One region of the Amycolatopsis sp. FBCC-B4732 genome, then DNA from elsewhere that is predicted to be linked to it. Evidence: riboswitches for the same ligand, from Rfam matches in the RefSeq annotation. Region 1 holds a riboswitch; the other holds the start of a gene.
What was found. Region 1 has a riboswitch for thiamine pyrophosphate ahead of thiC (phosphomethylpyrimidine synthase ThiC). Riboswitches for the same ligand answer to the same signal wherever they lie in the genome.
Positions count from the first base shown of each region.

Region 2: it holds a riboswitch for thiamine pyrophosphate, as region 1 does, so the genes downstream of both, MUY14_RS44065 (thiamine ABC transporter substrate binding subunit) here and thiC (phosphomethylpyrimidine synthase ThiC) in region 1, are expected to answer to the same signal.

Region 1 covers NZ_CP095376.1:9,011,724-9,019,224, reverse strand. The annotation lists gene MUY14_RS40910 (AAA family ATPase) at 1-49, shown strand, start outside; gene MUY14_RS40905 (LytR C-terminal domain-containing protein) at 120-761, opposite strand; gene MUY14_RS40900 (DUF3263 domain-containing protein) at 758-1,066, opposite strand; gene MUY14_RS40895 (peptide deformylase) at 1,221-1,799, shown strand; gene MUY14_RS40890 (glycoside hydrolase family 15 protein) at 1,842-4,007, opposite strand; gene MUY14_RS40885 (S1C family serine protease) at 4,211-5,122, shown strand; TPP riboswitch at 5,161-5,282, shown strand; gene thiC (phosphomethylpyrimidine synthase ThiC) at 5,276-6,910, shown strand; gene thiD (bifunctional hydroxymethylpyrimidine kinase/phosphomethylpyrimidine kinase) at 6,907-7,501, shown strand, end outside.
Region 2 covers NZ_CP095376.1:9,642,906-9,650,406, forward strand. The annotation lists gene MUY14_RS44035 (DNA-3-methyladenine glycosylase 2 family protein) at 1-1,266, opposite strand, end outside; gene ychF (redox-regulated ATPase YchF) at 1,369-2,451, shown strand; gene MUY14_RS44045 (ArsR family transcriptional regulator) at 2,517-3,110, shown strand; gene MUY14_RS44050 (hypothetical protein) at 3,107-3,574, shown strand; gene MUY14_RS44055 (hypothetical protein) at 3,574-3,900, shown strand; gene MUY14_RS47060 (hypothetical protein) at 4,112-4,240, opposite strand; gene MUY14_RS44060 (4a-hydroxytetrahydrobiopterin dehydratase) at 4,316-4,600, opposite strand; TPP riboswitch at 4,633-4,740, shown strand; gene MUY14_RS44065 (thiamine ABC transporter substrate binding subunit) at 4,763-5,812, shown strand; gene MUY14_RS44070 (iron ABC transporter permease) at 5,926-7,482, shown strand; gene MUY14_RS44075 (ABC transporter ATP-binding protein) at 7,482-7,501, shown strand, end outside.

The DNA of each region.
Region 1 (7,501 bases):
CCAGCTCGCGGCACTCGAGGCCTACGCGAAAACCCAGGTCGCGGACTGACCGCTCACTTTGCGCCACAAAGCGGCACTTTCGTCATGAAAGTGCCGCTTTGTGGCGCAAAGTGAGCGGGTCAGCTGCCCTTGTGGCCCGACTCGTAGTTGTTCGTCACGATGACGATCACGCCCGGCGTCGCATCCTGTATCCCCGCGAAGCGGGGCTCGGCCTTGAAGCCGAACTCCTGGGCGAGCTGCTTGGCCGCCGCTTCCTCGTCGGTGCCCGGGCGGAAGTACGCCGTGGTCGCCGGGATGACGCCCTGCGAATAGTTGCTGACCTCGGTGACGTTCCAGCCCGCGCCGGCGAAGTCGTCCTTCGCACGGGCGGCGAGGCCCTTGATCGTCGAGTTGTTGAACACCCGGACGGTGACCCACTTGTTGGACGCCTGCTGGTCACCACCCGGCTGCCCCGGCTGGCCCTGCCCCGGCTGGCCCTGCGTGGGCTGGCCGCCGGGCGGCGGGGTGGTCGGCGGCGCCGGGGACGTGGGGTTCGCCGACGTCGACGGCGGGGTGGCCGTCGACGACGTGGCCGGCGGTGCCGACGTCCCGCCCGAGGTACCCGGCGGGTTCGCCGACGACGTGCCGCTCGGCCCGGCTTCGTTGGAACCGTCACCACTCAACGCGGAGATCCCGCCGACGACGGCGGCCACGATGGCCACGCCGATCAACGCGACGCCCGCGGCTTTCATCGGCCGGGACATACCCGAAAACACACTCATTTCAGCTCGATCCCCAGTCGCCGGGCGCCTCGCTTGCGCTGCCGGGCGGCGCGCGTCTTGCGCAGCCGCTTCACCAGCATCGGGTCCGCCTCGATCGCCTCCGGCTTCTCCAGCAGCTTGTTGAGCAGCTGGTAGTAGCGCGTGGCGGACAAATCGAAGCGTTCGCGGATGGCGTTCTCCTTCGCCCCGGCGTGTCGCCACCACTGACGTTCGAAGGCGAGGATCTCGACCTCGCGTTCGGTCAGGCCGGGCACGGGCTTCGGCGGCGACGGCTGCGGCTCAGCCATCGACTCCGCGGCGTCCATCCGAGTCCCTCTCAATCGGGCGTATGGCGAATCAGACCTAGCTCTTCCGCGGGCGCCATTCAACCACGGAAGCGGCCGCCGACGTGGGCATCGACCCCGGCGCGTCACGGTCTGATGCAGGTCTACCAGAGGGGTCCGACTAAACTGGCTCGCCGTGACCATCCACCCCATCGTTATCGCCGGCGAACCCGTGCTGCACCAGCCGACTCGGGAGATCACCGAGTTCGACGGCAAGCTGAGCACGCTCGTCGACGACATGTTCGAGACGATGTACGCCGCCGAAGGCGTCGGTCTCGCGGCCAACCAGATCGGCCTCGACCTGCGGGTGTTCGTCTACGACTGCCCGGACGACGAGGGCGTGCGGCACAAGGGCGTCGTCGTCAACCCGAAGCTCGAAACGTCGGAGATCCCGGAGACCATGCCGGACCCGGACGACGACTGGGAGGGCTGCCTCTCGGCGCCCGGCGAGTCGTACCCGACGGGCCGCGCGAAGTGGGCGAAGGTGACCGGCTCCGACATCGAGGGCAACCCGATCGAGGTCGAGGGCACCGGCTACTTCGCGCGCTGCCTGCAGCACGAGACCGACCACCTCGACGGCTACATCTACCTCGACCGCCTGGTCGGGCGGCACGCCCGCGCGGCGAAGAAGATGCTCAAGCACAACAAGTGGGGCGTCCCGGGCAACAAGTGGCTGCCCCCGAAGACCCCCGAGGACGACGGCGCCGTCATCTGAGACCGCGAAGGGCCCCTCGGTTCCGAGGGGCCCTTCGCCGGTTCAGCAGCCGAGGAAGTGGCAGCGCACCACCTTCGGCGTCTCCAGCACCGAGCCCGCCTTGACGTCCTGGGCGAGCCGGACGTACTGCGCGTGCGTCCAGGCCAGCGGGGTCGCCGACGCGTTGGGCGTGCCGACCGGGAACCCGGTCTGCCCCGACGGCGGGTTCTCGTCCCACACCTGCTCCGGCATGGTCTCCGCCGAGCTGCTCACCCGGCCGAGGTCACGCAGCCGCCGCGCGGCCGACGCCGGGTCGCCGAGCGTCAGCTCGTACTCGCCGCGCTCGCCGGCGAGCAGCGGCCACAGCCGCCCGAACGTGGTGCGGCTCCCGGCCGGGAACGTGTAGTCCCACGGCGAACCGTCGGCCTGCTCGCCGTAGCCGTCCTTCGTGTACCGGTGCCAGAACTGCCCGGTGGGCGTCGTGAACGCGATGTCCTTGTCGGTGACGCGAATGCTGTTCTCGATCACCGGGTCGTCGGCCCGGTAGACGCCGAGCCGGACGAGGTCGAGGAAGCCCGCGTCGGTGACCGCGCGCTGGTCCATCGTGACGCTCGAGTTGCCGAGGTTGTACGTCGTCCCCGCGTTGGCGTCGGCGTCCTTGGTCAGCCGGACGAAGTACGGGTCCTTCGACAGCGGCCCGTTCGTGGTGATCGTCTGCTTCGGCAGGTCGGCCTTGAACTTGTCGGCCGCGGCGAGGTAGCGGGCGGCGTCGGCCGGAGCTCCGTTGTGCGAAGCCAGATCCGCGGCGCAGACCAGTCCGGCGATCACCGACGCGATGGTCGACGGGGACCAGCCGTCCTGCTCCTCCCAGCGCTCCTGCTGCGTGTACGGCGCCGGCTGCCCGTTCGGGCCGGCGTAGCCGATGATGAAGTCGGCGGCCTTCCGGACGCCGGGCCACAGGTCGTTGCGGCCGAGCTGCTGGGCCAGCACGATCGGGAAAGCGGTTTCGTCGAGCTGGATCGACGTCCAGTACGGCACGCCGTCGACCCGGCTGTTCTGCGGCATGTGCCCGTCGGCCTGCTGCTGCGTGCCGAACATGTAGCTCACCGCGCGGTTCGCGGCCCCCTGGTCGCCGCCGGCGGCCAGCCCGGTCGCGATCTGGTAGAGGTCACGCGGCCAGACCAGGTGGTAGGTCCCGGACGGCGACCACTCCGGGTCGTTGTTCCCGAACCGCCAGGGCATGCTCGGCGACGCGATGAAGGCGCCCGGGTGGTGCTTGTCCTCGCTCGCGGCCAGCGTCAGCATCGACGCCTTGTAGAGGTCGCGCTCGGCGTCGGTCTTCAGCGACGACGGCGGCTTGCTCACCCCGCGCAGGTACTGCTCCCAGCCGCGGTCGTACGCGCGCGTGACGTCGCGGACGCCGCGGCGCTGCGACGCCTGCGCGCTGCCGAGCGCGTCCGGCGCCTTCGCGCCCATGCCGAGCGCGAGGGTGACGTGCCGGTTCCGGAGCCCGTCGGCGCTCGTCTGCCCGGTCAGCACGACGTTGCCCTTCGCGGCGGTGTCGTAGCTCTTCAGCTTGAAGGTCTTCGTGAGCTGCGTGGTGCCGTCGGAATTGCCGGCGTAGCCGACGCTGGTCTTCGTGAACGCGGGCTTCGCGGTGAGCGCGGCGGCGTTCGCGGCATCCTGCGCGGTGAGCACGTCGCCCTTGCGCGCGGCCGAGTCGTCGGAGCCGTCGTTGGTGAGGTCCGGGTCGGCGATCGCGTAGAGCTGGTAGGGCCGCCCGGTGAGCGACTGGAAGTCGACGTCCACCAGCACGGTCGTGGCGGCCGGGTCGGTGACGTAGGTCTTGCGGAGGCGCCAGCGGTGCTGGTCGTCGGTGATGGTCTGCTCGTAGGTCAGGCTGTCGTCGTCGGTCCGCCGGACCTGCTGCGACTTCGCCGCGTGGTCGAGGTCGGCGAAGCTGCGGCCGTCGGTGACGACGAAGTTCAGCGAGCGGACGCTGGGCGTCGACAGGTCCGGGTAGTAGACCTCGGACAGCTGCCCGCCCTGGAGGGTGAACCAGACGTTGCTCGAGCGGTCGTGAGCGGTGCCGAAGCCGGTCTTGTTCGCGGGCAGCCAGCTGGGATGGGCGCCCGGGGCGCCGGGAGCATCCCCCTGGGCCGCCGCGATCCCCGGGATCAGACCGGTGACCAGCAGCCCGGCGAGGGCGCCGAACATGAGTTTGCGCATATCAACCCCACAGAAGATCGCTTCTGCACCGTTACAGAAGCGCTTGGGGAGTCTGCCCGCCGGATCTTCACCGGCGCGTGGTCCGATCCGGTGAACCACTGACCGTCACTGGTCCGGTCGGCGGTTCACGACCAGCGAACGGACTTCACGGCCTCGAAAGCGCACACTTGTTGTAGGTGCAACGGTGTAATCGAGGTGGAAACGTGGACGACGCGATGGACGCCTACTCGCGCGCGGTGAGCACGGTCGCCAGGACCGTGACCCCGCACGTCGCCGGGGTGCAGCTCGAGCGCGGGAGCGGGTCCGCGGTCGTCTTCGCCGAGGACGGCCACCTGCTCACCAACGCCCACGTCGTCAGCGACCACCGGCGCGGGGTCGCCACCTTCGCCGACGGCAGCGAGGTGCCCTTCGACGTCGTCGGCGCCGATCCGCTGTCCGACCTCGCCGTCCTGCGGGCGCGCGGGGAGACGCCGCCGGCCGCCACGCTCGGGGACGCCGACCGGCTGGTCGTCGGGCAGCTCGTCGTCGCCGTGGGGAACCCGCTCGGGTTCGCCGGGACGGTCACCGCCGGGGTGGTCAGCGCGCTCGGCCGGGCGCTGCCGGTGCGACAGGGGCGCACCACCCGCGTGATCGAAGACGTCATCCAGACCGACGCGGCGCTCAACCCCGGCAACTCCGGCGGCGCGCTCGCCGATTCGGCCGGCCGGGTCGTCGGCGTCAACACCGCCGTCGCCGGCGTCGGGCTCGGGCTCGCGGTGCCGATCAACGCGACGACGCGGCGGATCATCGACACGCTCGTCGTCGAAGGCCGGGTGCGGCGCGCGTACCTCGGCATCGTCGGCGTGCCCGCGCCGCTGCCGGACGACGTCGCCGGGCGCACCGGGCAGAGCGCCGGGCTGCGGGTGCGCGAAGTCGTTTCCGGCGGGCCCGCGGACCAGGCCGGCCTCAAGGCGGGCGACCTCGTGCTGACCGTCGGGCGCACCCGGGTGTCGGACGCCCAGGGCATCCAGCGCCGGCTCTTCGCGGAAGTGATCGGCACCGCACTGCCGATCACCGTGCTGCGCAACGGAGCCATGGTCGACGTCTACGCCACTCCGGCCGAGTTGGCCGGGTGACTTGAGTATCGTGCCCCGGCGTGGCATGGTCGGTGGCACAACACCAACGCGGGAGCTCGCGCCATGGCGGGCTGAGAGGGTGACTTGCGTTTCGCAGGCGTCACCGACCGCATGAACCTGACCGGGTAATGCCGGCGTAGGGAGTGAAAGTCGTTGACGACGCTGGAAAACAAGGACGTCTCCGTCACCACGGGTCCGATCACCGGCTCGCACAAAGTCTTCCACCAGACGGAATCCGGACTGCGCGTTCCCGCGCGCCGGATCGACCTCTCCAACGGCGAACACTTCGACGTCTACGACACTTCCGGCCCGTACACGGACCCGGAAGCGTCGATCGACGTCCACAGTGGACTGCACCGGCTGCGTGCCGGCTGGGCCGACGGGCGTGAGCACAACACCCAGCTCGGCTGGGCCAAGCAGGGCGTGATCACCCGCGAGATGGAGTACATCGCCGCGCGGGAACGGGTTTCCCCCGAGTTCGTGCGCGCCGAGGTCGCGAGCGGCCGCGCGGTGATCCCGGCCAACCGGAAGCACCCCGAGTCCGAGCCGATGATCATCGGCAAGAACTTCCTGGTGAAGATCAACGCCAACATGGGCAACTCGGCCGTCTGGTCGTCGGTCGAGGAAGAGGTCGACAAGATGGTGTGGGCGACCCGCTGGGGCGCCGACACGATCATGGACCTCTCCACCGGCAAGCGGATCCACGAGACGCGGGAGTGGATCATCCGCAACTCGCCGGTCCCGGTCGGTACCGTGCCGATCTACCAGGCGCTCGAAAAGGTCAACGGGGAGCCCGAAAAGCTGTCGTGGGAGGTGTACCGCGACACGATCGTCGAGCAGTGCGAACAGGGCGTCGACTACGTCACCGTGCACGCCGGCGTGCTGCTGCGCTACATCCCGCTGACCGCGCGGCGCGTCACCGGCATCGTCAGCCGCGGCGGCTCGATCATGGCCGCGTGGTGCCTCGCGCACCACCAAGAGTCCTTTTTGTACACGCACTTCGAGGAGCTCTGCGAGCTCCTGCGCCAATACGACGTCACGTTCTCCCTGGGCGACGGCCTGCGCCCGGGCTCGATCGCCGACGCCAACGACCGCGCGCAGTTCGCCGAGCTGGAAACCCTCGGCGAGCTGACGCACATCGCGCGCTCGCACGACGTCCAGGTGATGATCGAAGGCCCCGGCCACGTGCCGATGCACAAGATCAAGGAAAACGTGGAGCTCGAAGAGAAGCTCTGCGGCGAGGCGCCGTTCTACACGCTCGGTCCACTCGCGACGGACATCGCGCCGGGGTACGACCACATCACCTCGGCCATCGGCGCGGCCCAGATCGGCTGGTACGGCACGGCGATGCTCTGCTACGTCACGCCGAAGGAGCACCTCGGCCTGCCGAACCGCGACGACGTCAAGACCGGCGTGATCACGTACAAGATCGCCGCGCACGCCGCGGACCTCGCCAAGGGGCACCCGTACGCGCAGGAGTGGGACGACGAGCTGTCGAAGGCGCGCTTCGAGTTCCGCTGGCACGACCAGTTCAACCTCTCGCTCGACCCCGACACCGCACGCTCGTTCCACGACGAGACGCTGCCCGCCGAGCCGGCCAAGACCGCGCACTTCTGCTCGATGTGCGGCCCGAAGTTCTGCTCGATGCGGATCACGCAGGACGTCCGCAAGTACGCCGAAGAGCACGGTCTGTCCACTGTGGAGGCCATCGAGGCCGGCATGGCGGAGAAGTCGGCGGAGTTCGGCGAGCAGGGCAACAAGGTCTACCTGCCCGTGGTGCAGCAGTGACACCGCCCACCGCCCTCACCATCGCCGGATCGGACTCCGGCGGTGGTGCGGGCATCCAGGCCGACCTGCGCACGTTCTTCGCCAACGGCGTGCACGGGCTGGTCGCTTTGACGGCGGTCACCGTGCAGAACTCGCTGGGCGTGCAGGGTTTCACCGAGATCCCGGCCGACGTGGTGACGGCGCAGATCAAGGCGGTGGCGTCCGACATGGGCGTCGACGCGGCGAAGACGGGCATGCTCGCCACCGCGGAGATCATCCGCTCGGTGGCGAAGACCCTGGACGAACTCGGGATGGACTTCCCCCTGGTCGTCGACCCGGTGGCGGCGTCGATGACGGGGCACGCCCTCCTGCGCGAAGACGCGCTGGAGGCGATCCGCACCGAGTTGTTCCCCCGCGCCACGCTGATCACGCCGAACCTGGACGAAGTCCGCCTCCTGACCGGGGTCTCGGTCGTGGACGCGGCCACCCAGCGCGCGGCGGCGGAGGCGTTGCTGGAGTTCGGCTCCCGCTGGGTCCTGGTCAAGGGCGGCCACATGCAGGGCACGGAGGACTGCGTGGACCTGCTTTCCGACGGCCGCGAGTTCCGGGAAC
Region 2 (7,501 bases), 630 kb from region 1:
TGGGAAAAGCCGCGTGACGCCCCACTCGCCGGGGATCTCCTCGCCGAGGCCGCGGAGGGGGCTAGGCGAACGGGCCGAGTCGAACGCCCTGAGCGGGCCGGGCGTTCCGGGCGAGCTGAGCTGGCCGAGCGACCCGAGCGAGTTGAGCACCCTAGGCGAGCTGAGCGGATCGGGCGCTCCGGGCGAGTTGAGCACCCCGGGTGAGCTGAGCGGACCGAGCGCCCCGGGTGCCCTGAGCGGACCGGGCACCTCGTCGCCGAGCAGGGTGCGGAGCAGCAGTTCCTCGCCGTCTACCGTGCCGGGCACCCGGATTCCCGGCGCCGCCGCCACCAGCGGGGCCAGCGCCGGGTCGGCGCCGAGCACACGCGTGACCGCCGCCGGGTCGGCGTCGAGGTCGAGCAGGCGGCGGACCCGGCTGACCGCGCTGCCGAGGTCGCGCAGGTCGGTGAGCACCAGCTCGCAGCGAACGTGGTCCGGTCGCGGCGTCAGCCGGACGACGCCGGTGCCGTGGGCGAGCCGCAGCGACCGGGCGTAGGACTCCGAAGTGACGACCTCGACCCCCGGCAACGCGTGGTCGGCGAAGAACCGAAGCAGCCCCAGAGCGTCGAACGGTGGCCGGAACGGCAGGCGCAGGCTGAGGCGCGTCCCGCTCACGTCGCCGTGGCGCCCCCGTCGTGAAGCCGCGAAGGCGCGAAGCTGCGAAGGCGTTGTCGCGAACACTTCGCGGATCGTCTCGTTGAACTGCCGCACACTCGAGAACCCCGCCGCGAACGCGACGTCGGTCAGCGGCAGCTCGGACAGCTCGATGAGCAGCCGGGCCGAGTGGGCGCGGTGCGCCCGGGCCAGGGCGAGCGGGCCCGCGCCGAGTTCGGCGGTGAGGACCCGGCCGAGCTGGCGTTCCGAATAGCCGAGCCGGCGTGCGAGGCCGGGGACGCCTTCGCGCTCCACAGTCCCGTCCGAGATCAGGCGCATCGCCCGCGCCGCGAGGTCGGCGCGGACGTTCCAGTCGGGCGAGCCGGGCACGGCGTCGGGCAGGCAGCGGCGGCAGGCGCGGAAGCCGTTGGCCTGCGCGGCCGCCGACGTCGGGAAGAAGCGGACGTTCTGCGCTTTCGGCGTCGACGCCGGGCACGACGGGCGGCAGTAGATGCCGGTGGTGCGGACGGCCATGATGAACTGGCCGTCGAAGCGCGAGTCGCGGGCGGTGACCACGCGGTAGCAGCGTTCGACGTCGCGCCAGAGCGCCGGCGCTTCGGTTGTCGTGACCATGGATTCGAGCATGCCAGCAGGTCAGCGCCGTGGCTGGCGGAAATCCGACGCGGCGTCGGGTGCGTGGGGCCCGACCGGGGCAGCCACGTAGACTGCGGGGTCGTGAGCCTCACCCTCGGTATCGTCGGCCTGCCCAACGTCGGCAAGTCCACTCTGTTCAACGCGCTGACCCGCAACGACGTGCTCGCCGCGAACTACCCGTTCGCGACGATCGAGCCGAACGTCGGCGTGGTCCCGCTGCCGGATCCCCGGCTGGACAAGCTGGCCGAGCTGCACAAGTCGGAGAAGATCGTCCCGGCGGTCGTGTCCTTCGTGGACATCGCGGGCATCGTGAAGGGCGCCTCCGAGGGTGCCGGGCTGGGCAACAAGTTCCTCGCGAACATCCGTGAGGCCAACGCGATCTGCCAGGTCATCCGCGTGTTCGACGACCCGGACGTGATCCACGTCGACGGCCGGATCGATCCGCTGAGCGACATCGAGACGATCAACACCGAGCTGATCCTGGCCGACCTGCAGACCCTCGAGAAGGCCGTCTGGCGGCTGGAGAAGGAAGCGCGGACCAAGAAGGAAGCGAAGCCCGCGCTCGAGGCCGCGCAGAAGGCGAAGGAGATCCTCGACAGCGGGCGCACGCTCTTCTCGGCTCAGAAGGACGTCGACCTCGAACTGCTTCGCGAGCACAGCCTCCTGACGACGAAGCCGTTCCTGTACGTCTTCAACGCCGACGAAGGCGTCCTCACCGACGAAGCCCGCCGCGAGGAGCTGACCAAGCTGGTCGCCCCGGCGGACGCGGTGTTCCTCGACGCGAAGGTCGAGGCGGAGCTGCTGGAACTGGACGACGAGGAGTCGGTCCGCGAGCTCCTGGAGTCGGTCGGCCAGCCGGAGCCGGGCCTCTACTCGCTGGCCCGTGCGGGCTTCCACACGCTCGGCCTGCAGACGTACCTGACGGCGGGCCCGAAGGAGTCCCGCGCCTGGACGATCCCCCAGGGCGCGACGGCCCCGCAGGCCGCAGGCGTCATCCACACGGACTTCGAGCGCGGCTTCATCAAGGCGGAAATCGTCTCCTACGACGACCTGATGACCGCCGGCTCGATGGCGGCCGCCCGCGCGGCGGGCAAGGTCCGCATGGAGGGCAAGGACTACGTCATGACCGACGGCGACGTGGTCGAGTTCCGCTTCAACGTCTGACGCACGCCTGGTGAGCAAGAACTACTGAGTGTTGCTTTCATTCGGCGCAGGGTATGCTGCGTCCAATGAAAGCTTCGCCGAGTTTGCTGCCTTTGCTGCGTTCGCGCATGCAGGGCGAGCTGCTGGCGCTGGTCCTGCTGCACCCGGAGCGCGAATACAGCATCACCGAGCTCGCCGAGGCCTGTGGTGTCACGCCGACGGCCGTGCTGCGCGAGGTCGAACGGCTCGTGGGTGGCGGCATCCTGGAAGACCGGCGAGTCGGCCGGAGCCGGCTTGTCAAAGCCCGCACGGACACCCCGCTCTACCGGCCGTTGAGCGAGGTCATCGCGGTCACCTTCGGGCCGCTGCCGCTGCTCGCCGAGGCTTTGTCGGGTCTGACGGGTGTGCACGAGGCCTACATCTACGGGTCCTGGGCCGCGCGCTACCGCGGCGAACCGGGCCCGCCGCCCGGGGACGTCGACGTGCTCGTCGTCGGTTCGCCTGACCCGGACGTGCTCTTCGACCTGGCTGAAGGCGTGTCGCGCCGGCTGGGCCGTGAGGTCAACGTCCACCGGATCTCGCCGGCCTCGTGGGCGGCAGGCAGCACGGATCCGTTTCTCGTCAGCGTGCGTGAGCGTCCGCTGGTCCCGTTGTCCCTCGACCAGGAGCCATCCCGATGACCCCGTGGAACCAAGGGCGCGCCACGATCGACGCGCTCATCGCGCGCGGTTCCCTCGAACACGTCCCGGCTTCACGGGAAGCCGCGGAAGGGGAGCTCGCCAGGGCTCGTACCCACGTCGGTTCGGCGCGGCAGCTGCTGAACTCGGATCCGGAAGGCGCCTACACGCTGGCGTACGACGGCGCCCGCCGGGCTTTGGCGGCCATCCTGCAGAACCAGGGCCTGCGTGCGACGAGCCGCGGTGGCCACATCGCCGTCTACGAAGCGGTTCTCGCGCAGCTCGATCCGCCGCTGGGGCCGCTTCTGCGTCCCTTCAACCGGATGCGGGTTCGGCGCAACGAAGTCGCCTACCGTTCTTCCGTGGCACCTTCGGTGACTGCTGAAGATGTGACAGCCGACGTGGCGAAGGTCGAGGACCTCATCGGGGTCGCGGAGAAGGCGATCCCGAACATGTCCCGCTACTGATGGTGAGCCGCCCGCTCACGCGGAACGAGCGCGAGACCCTGGAAGTCCTTCTCGCGGGGGACTTCCCGGGCGCCGCTGAACTGCGGGTGCAGGCCGCCACCGCGAAGGTGAGCGGCCGCTGCGGTTGCGGGTGCCCGACCGTCGATCTCGAAGTCGATGCGGACGCGCCCACGTTCGAGGTCGCCGAGCGGGTGGCGGTCGAAGCCGACGTGCCGGGCGGCGGGCTCATCGTGTTCGTCGACGAAGGCCGGTTGTCGGCGCTCGAATACTGGACTGTCGAGGACGAGCCACCGGCCGCGTTTCCGGCACCGGAAGAGATCCGTTGAGAACGCCGCCGCTCGAGAAGTCAGAGCGGCGGCGTGGTCGAACTCAGCCGAGCAGGCCCATCAGGGCGATGGTGATCAGCACCACCGCGGGGGCGAGGGCGTTGATCCAGGCGCGCTGCGCGGAGGTGAGGGTGGCGGTGCTGTTCATGGCGTTTCCTAGGGCCGAAAACCGATGCTTCCGCCCTGCTCAGCGCGCTGATCTTGCGCTTCGTTAGCGGCTGTGATCGAACTCACCGGCATCCGGGTGACGGCGGCCCTTGGCGGTGAACCAGAGCACACCGCCGGCTGCCGCCACCATCGTCGCGAATGCTGCTGTGCCGACCACGATGGCCTGGGTCATGTCCGTCTCTCCTAGCAAAAGTCGTTTACCGAGAGACGTCGAACCGGCAAAAAAGTGCACTCAGAGTAACCAGGATCACAACGCCGAAAGCACCGAGTCGATCTCGGCCGCCAGGGAGAAGTCCTTCGCCGTCAGGCCGCCCGCCGAGTGCGTGCTGAGGCGGAACGTCAAGGTGCGCCAGCGGATGTCGATGTCCGGGTGGTGGTCGGCCGCCTCCGCCAGCACGGCCACGCGGTCCACCACCTCGATCGCCTGGGAGAACGAAGCCAGCTCCACCTCCCGGGAGATCACCGCTCCGGTACGCGTCCAGTTCGCGCCCAGTCGTCCGTCGGCCTCGGAGTCGCTCAAGATTTCCGTCATGTCTCCATGGTCGTCCGTCCTGGACTACGCTGCACGGTTGCCACGGGAGTCCGGTCAGCCGGGCTGAGAGGCGGGTCACCCCGCGACCGTTCGCACCTGACCGGATCATGCCGGCGAAGGGAGGGCTTCCTCTCCTCGTCCGGCGAAGTGCAGGAGGGGTAGATGAAACGCAGGGCTGTTCGCGCCGCGACGGCCATCGCCGTCGTCAGCGTCGTCGCCGCGGGGTGCTCGCTGTCGGACGGCGACGGTGGCACGCAGCAGACGCCCACCGTCACCCTCGTGACGCACGACTCCTTCCTGGCGCCGCAGGAGGTGCTCGACGCCTTCCAGAAGCAGTCGGGCATCAAGATTTCCGTGCTCAAGCAGGGCGACGCCGGATCGCTGACCAACAAGCTCGTGCTGACCAAGGCGAACCCGGTCGGCGACGTCGCGTACGGCGTCGACTCGACCTTCGCCTCGCGCGCGCTCAAGGAAGGCGTATTCGAGCCCTACACCAGCCCGGAAGCCGACCGCGGGCCGCAGCGCTACGCCGTCGATCCCGAGCACCGGCTCTCCGCCGTCGACGTCGGGGACGTCTGCGTCAACGTCGACACGAACTACTTCGCCACCAAGGGCATCCCGGCGCCGTCGAGCTACGACGACCTGGCCGACCCGAAGTACAAGGACCTCCTCGTCGCCGAGGACCCGGCCACGGCGTCGCCCGGGCTCGCGTTCCTCCTCGGCACCATCGCGAAGTACGGCGAGTCCGGCTGGCAGGGCTACTGGACGAAGCTGAAGGCCAACGGCCTCAAGGTGGTCAGCGGCTGGGAAGAGGCCTACACCAAGGACTTCTCCGGCTCCGCGGGCAAGGGGCCGCGGCCGATCGTCGTCTCGTACGCGTCTTCGCCGGCCGCCGAAGTCGGCGACGACGGCAAGCCGCGCACCAAGGCGCTGCTCGACACCTGCTACCGCCAGGTCGAGTACGCCGGCGTGCTGGCCGGCGGCAAGCAGACCGAAAGCGCGCGCAAGGTCGTCGACTTCCTTTTGTCGCAGCAGTTCCAGGCGACCGTCGCGGCCAACATGTACGTCTACCCGGCGCGCCAGGGCGTCGACCTGCCCGCGGGCTGGGCGCAGGTCGCGCCGCTGCAGCAGAAGCCGCAAGCGCTGACGGCGGACCAGGTGCAGGCCGGCCGGGAGAAGTGGATCGGCGAATGGCGCACGCTCGTGCAGTGACAGTGACACCCGAGGCTCCGCCCCGGGCCGGGGGCTCCGCCACCCGGAGCCCCCGCAAAGCAGCGGGGGCCCCGCCGAGAACCGCCCGCGGGCTCGGCCTGGCGCTGCTGGGGCTGGCCCCGATCGGGTTCCTGGTGGTCTTCTTCGCCTGGCCCGTGCTGGCGATCGTCGGGCGCGGGTTCGCCGAGGGCGGGCTCGACGTCGTCCTCGGCGACGCGCGGACCTGGCAGCTGGCCGGCTTCACCGTGGCGAGCGCGGCGGCGTCGACGGTGGTCGCCGTGGTCGCCGGGCTGCCGGTGGCGTTCCTGCTGGCCCGGGTGGAACTGCCCGGCGTCGGCCTGGCGCGGACCCTGGTGCTGGTGCCGTTCGTGCTGCCCACGGTCGTCGTCGGGCTGGCGTTCCGGGCGCTCTGGCCGGACGGCGGCGTGCTGCCGATCGTGCTGGCCAACGCCTTCTTCAACGTCGCGGTCGTCGCGCGCACGGTCGCCGGGCTGTGGGCGCGGCTCGATCCGCGGACGACCGACGCCGCCCGCGCGCTCGGCGCGTCCCCGTGGCGGGCTTTCCGCTCGGTGACGCTGCCCGCGCTGGCCCCGGCGGTCGCGTCCGCCGCGGCCGTGGTGTTCCTGTTCTGCGCCACCAGTTTCGGGGTCGTCCTGATCCTCGGCGGCGCGAAGTACCGGACGTTGGAAACCGAGATCTACCTGCGCACGGTCGACCTGCTGGACCTCTCGGGCGCGGCGGCGCTGTCGGTCATCCAGTTCGCGGCCGTGGTCGCCGCGCTGGTGCTCGGCGGGCTGGCCCGGCGGCGCAAGGACGGCGCCCGGATCGGCTCCGGCGGGCCGCGGCGGCCGAGAGGCGGCGAATGGTGGGGCGTCGGCGCGGCCGGCGTCGTGCTCGCCCTGCTGCTGACGCCGATCGTCGCGCTGCTCGCCGAGTCCGTGTCCACTGAGGACGGCTGGAGCCTCGCCGGGTACCGGGCACTGACGAGCACCGGCGAGAAGGGCGCGCTGCAGGTGTCCGGTTGGGACGCCGCGGTGAACTCGCTGAAGGTCGCGATCGACGCGACGCTGCTCGCGATGGTCGTCGGCGTGCTCGCGTCCGTGGTGCTGGTGGCGCTGCGGCGGTCGCCGTCGAAACCCGCGCGCGGGCTCGGGGAAACCATGGACGCCGTGCTGATGCTGCCGCTCGGCGTGTCCGCGGTGACCGTCGGCTTCGGCTACCTCGTCACGCTCGACGCGCTGCCCGGCGACCTGCGGACGTCGCCCTACCTCGTCCCGCTGGCCCAGGCACTGGTGATCACGCCGCTGATCGTGCGGATGGTGCTGCCGGTGCTGCGCTCGGTCGACGTCCGGCTGCGGCAGGCCGCGTCGACGCTCGGTGCGAGCCCGCTGCGCGTGTGGCGCGAGATCGACCTGCCGCTGGCGCTGCGCCCGCTGGTCGCCGCCGCCGGGTTCGGCTTCGTCGTGGCGCTCGGCGAGTTCGGCGCGACCAGCTTCCTGGCCCGCCCGACGGCGCCGACGCTGCCGGTGGCGATCGCGTCACTGATGGGACGGCCGGGGGAGCTCAACAACCAGATGGCGTACGCCGCGTGCGCGCTGCTGATGCTCGTGACGGTGCTGGCGGTCGCGCTGATCGACCGGCTCGGACGCGGCCGGGTGGGGGAGTTCTGATGGCGTTGTCGGTGCGGGA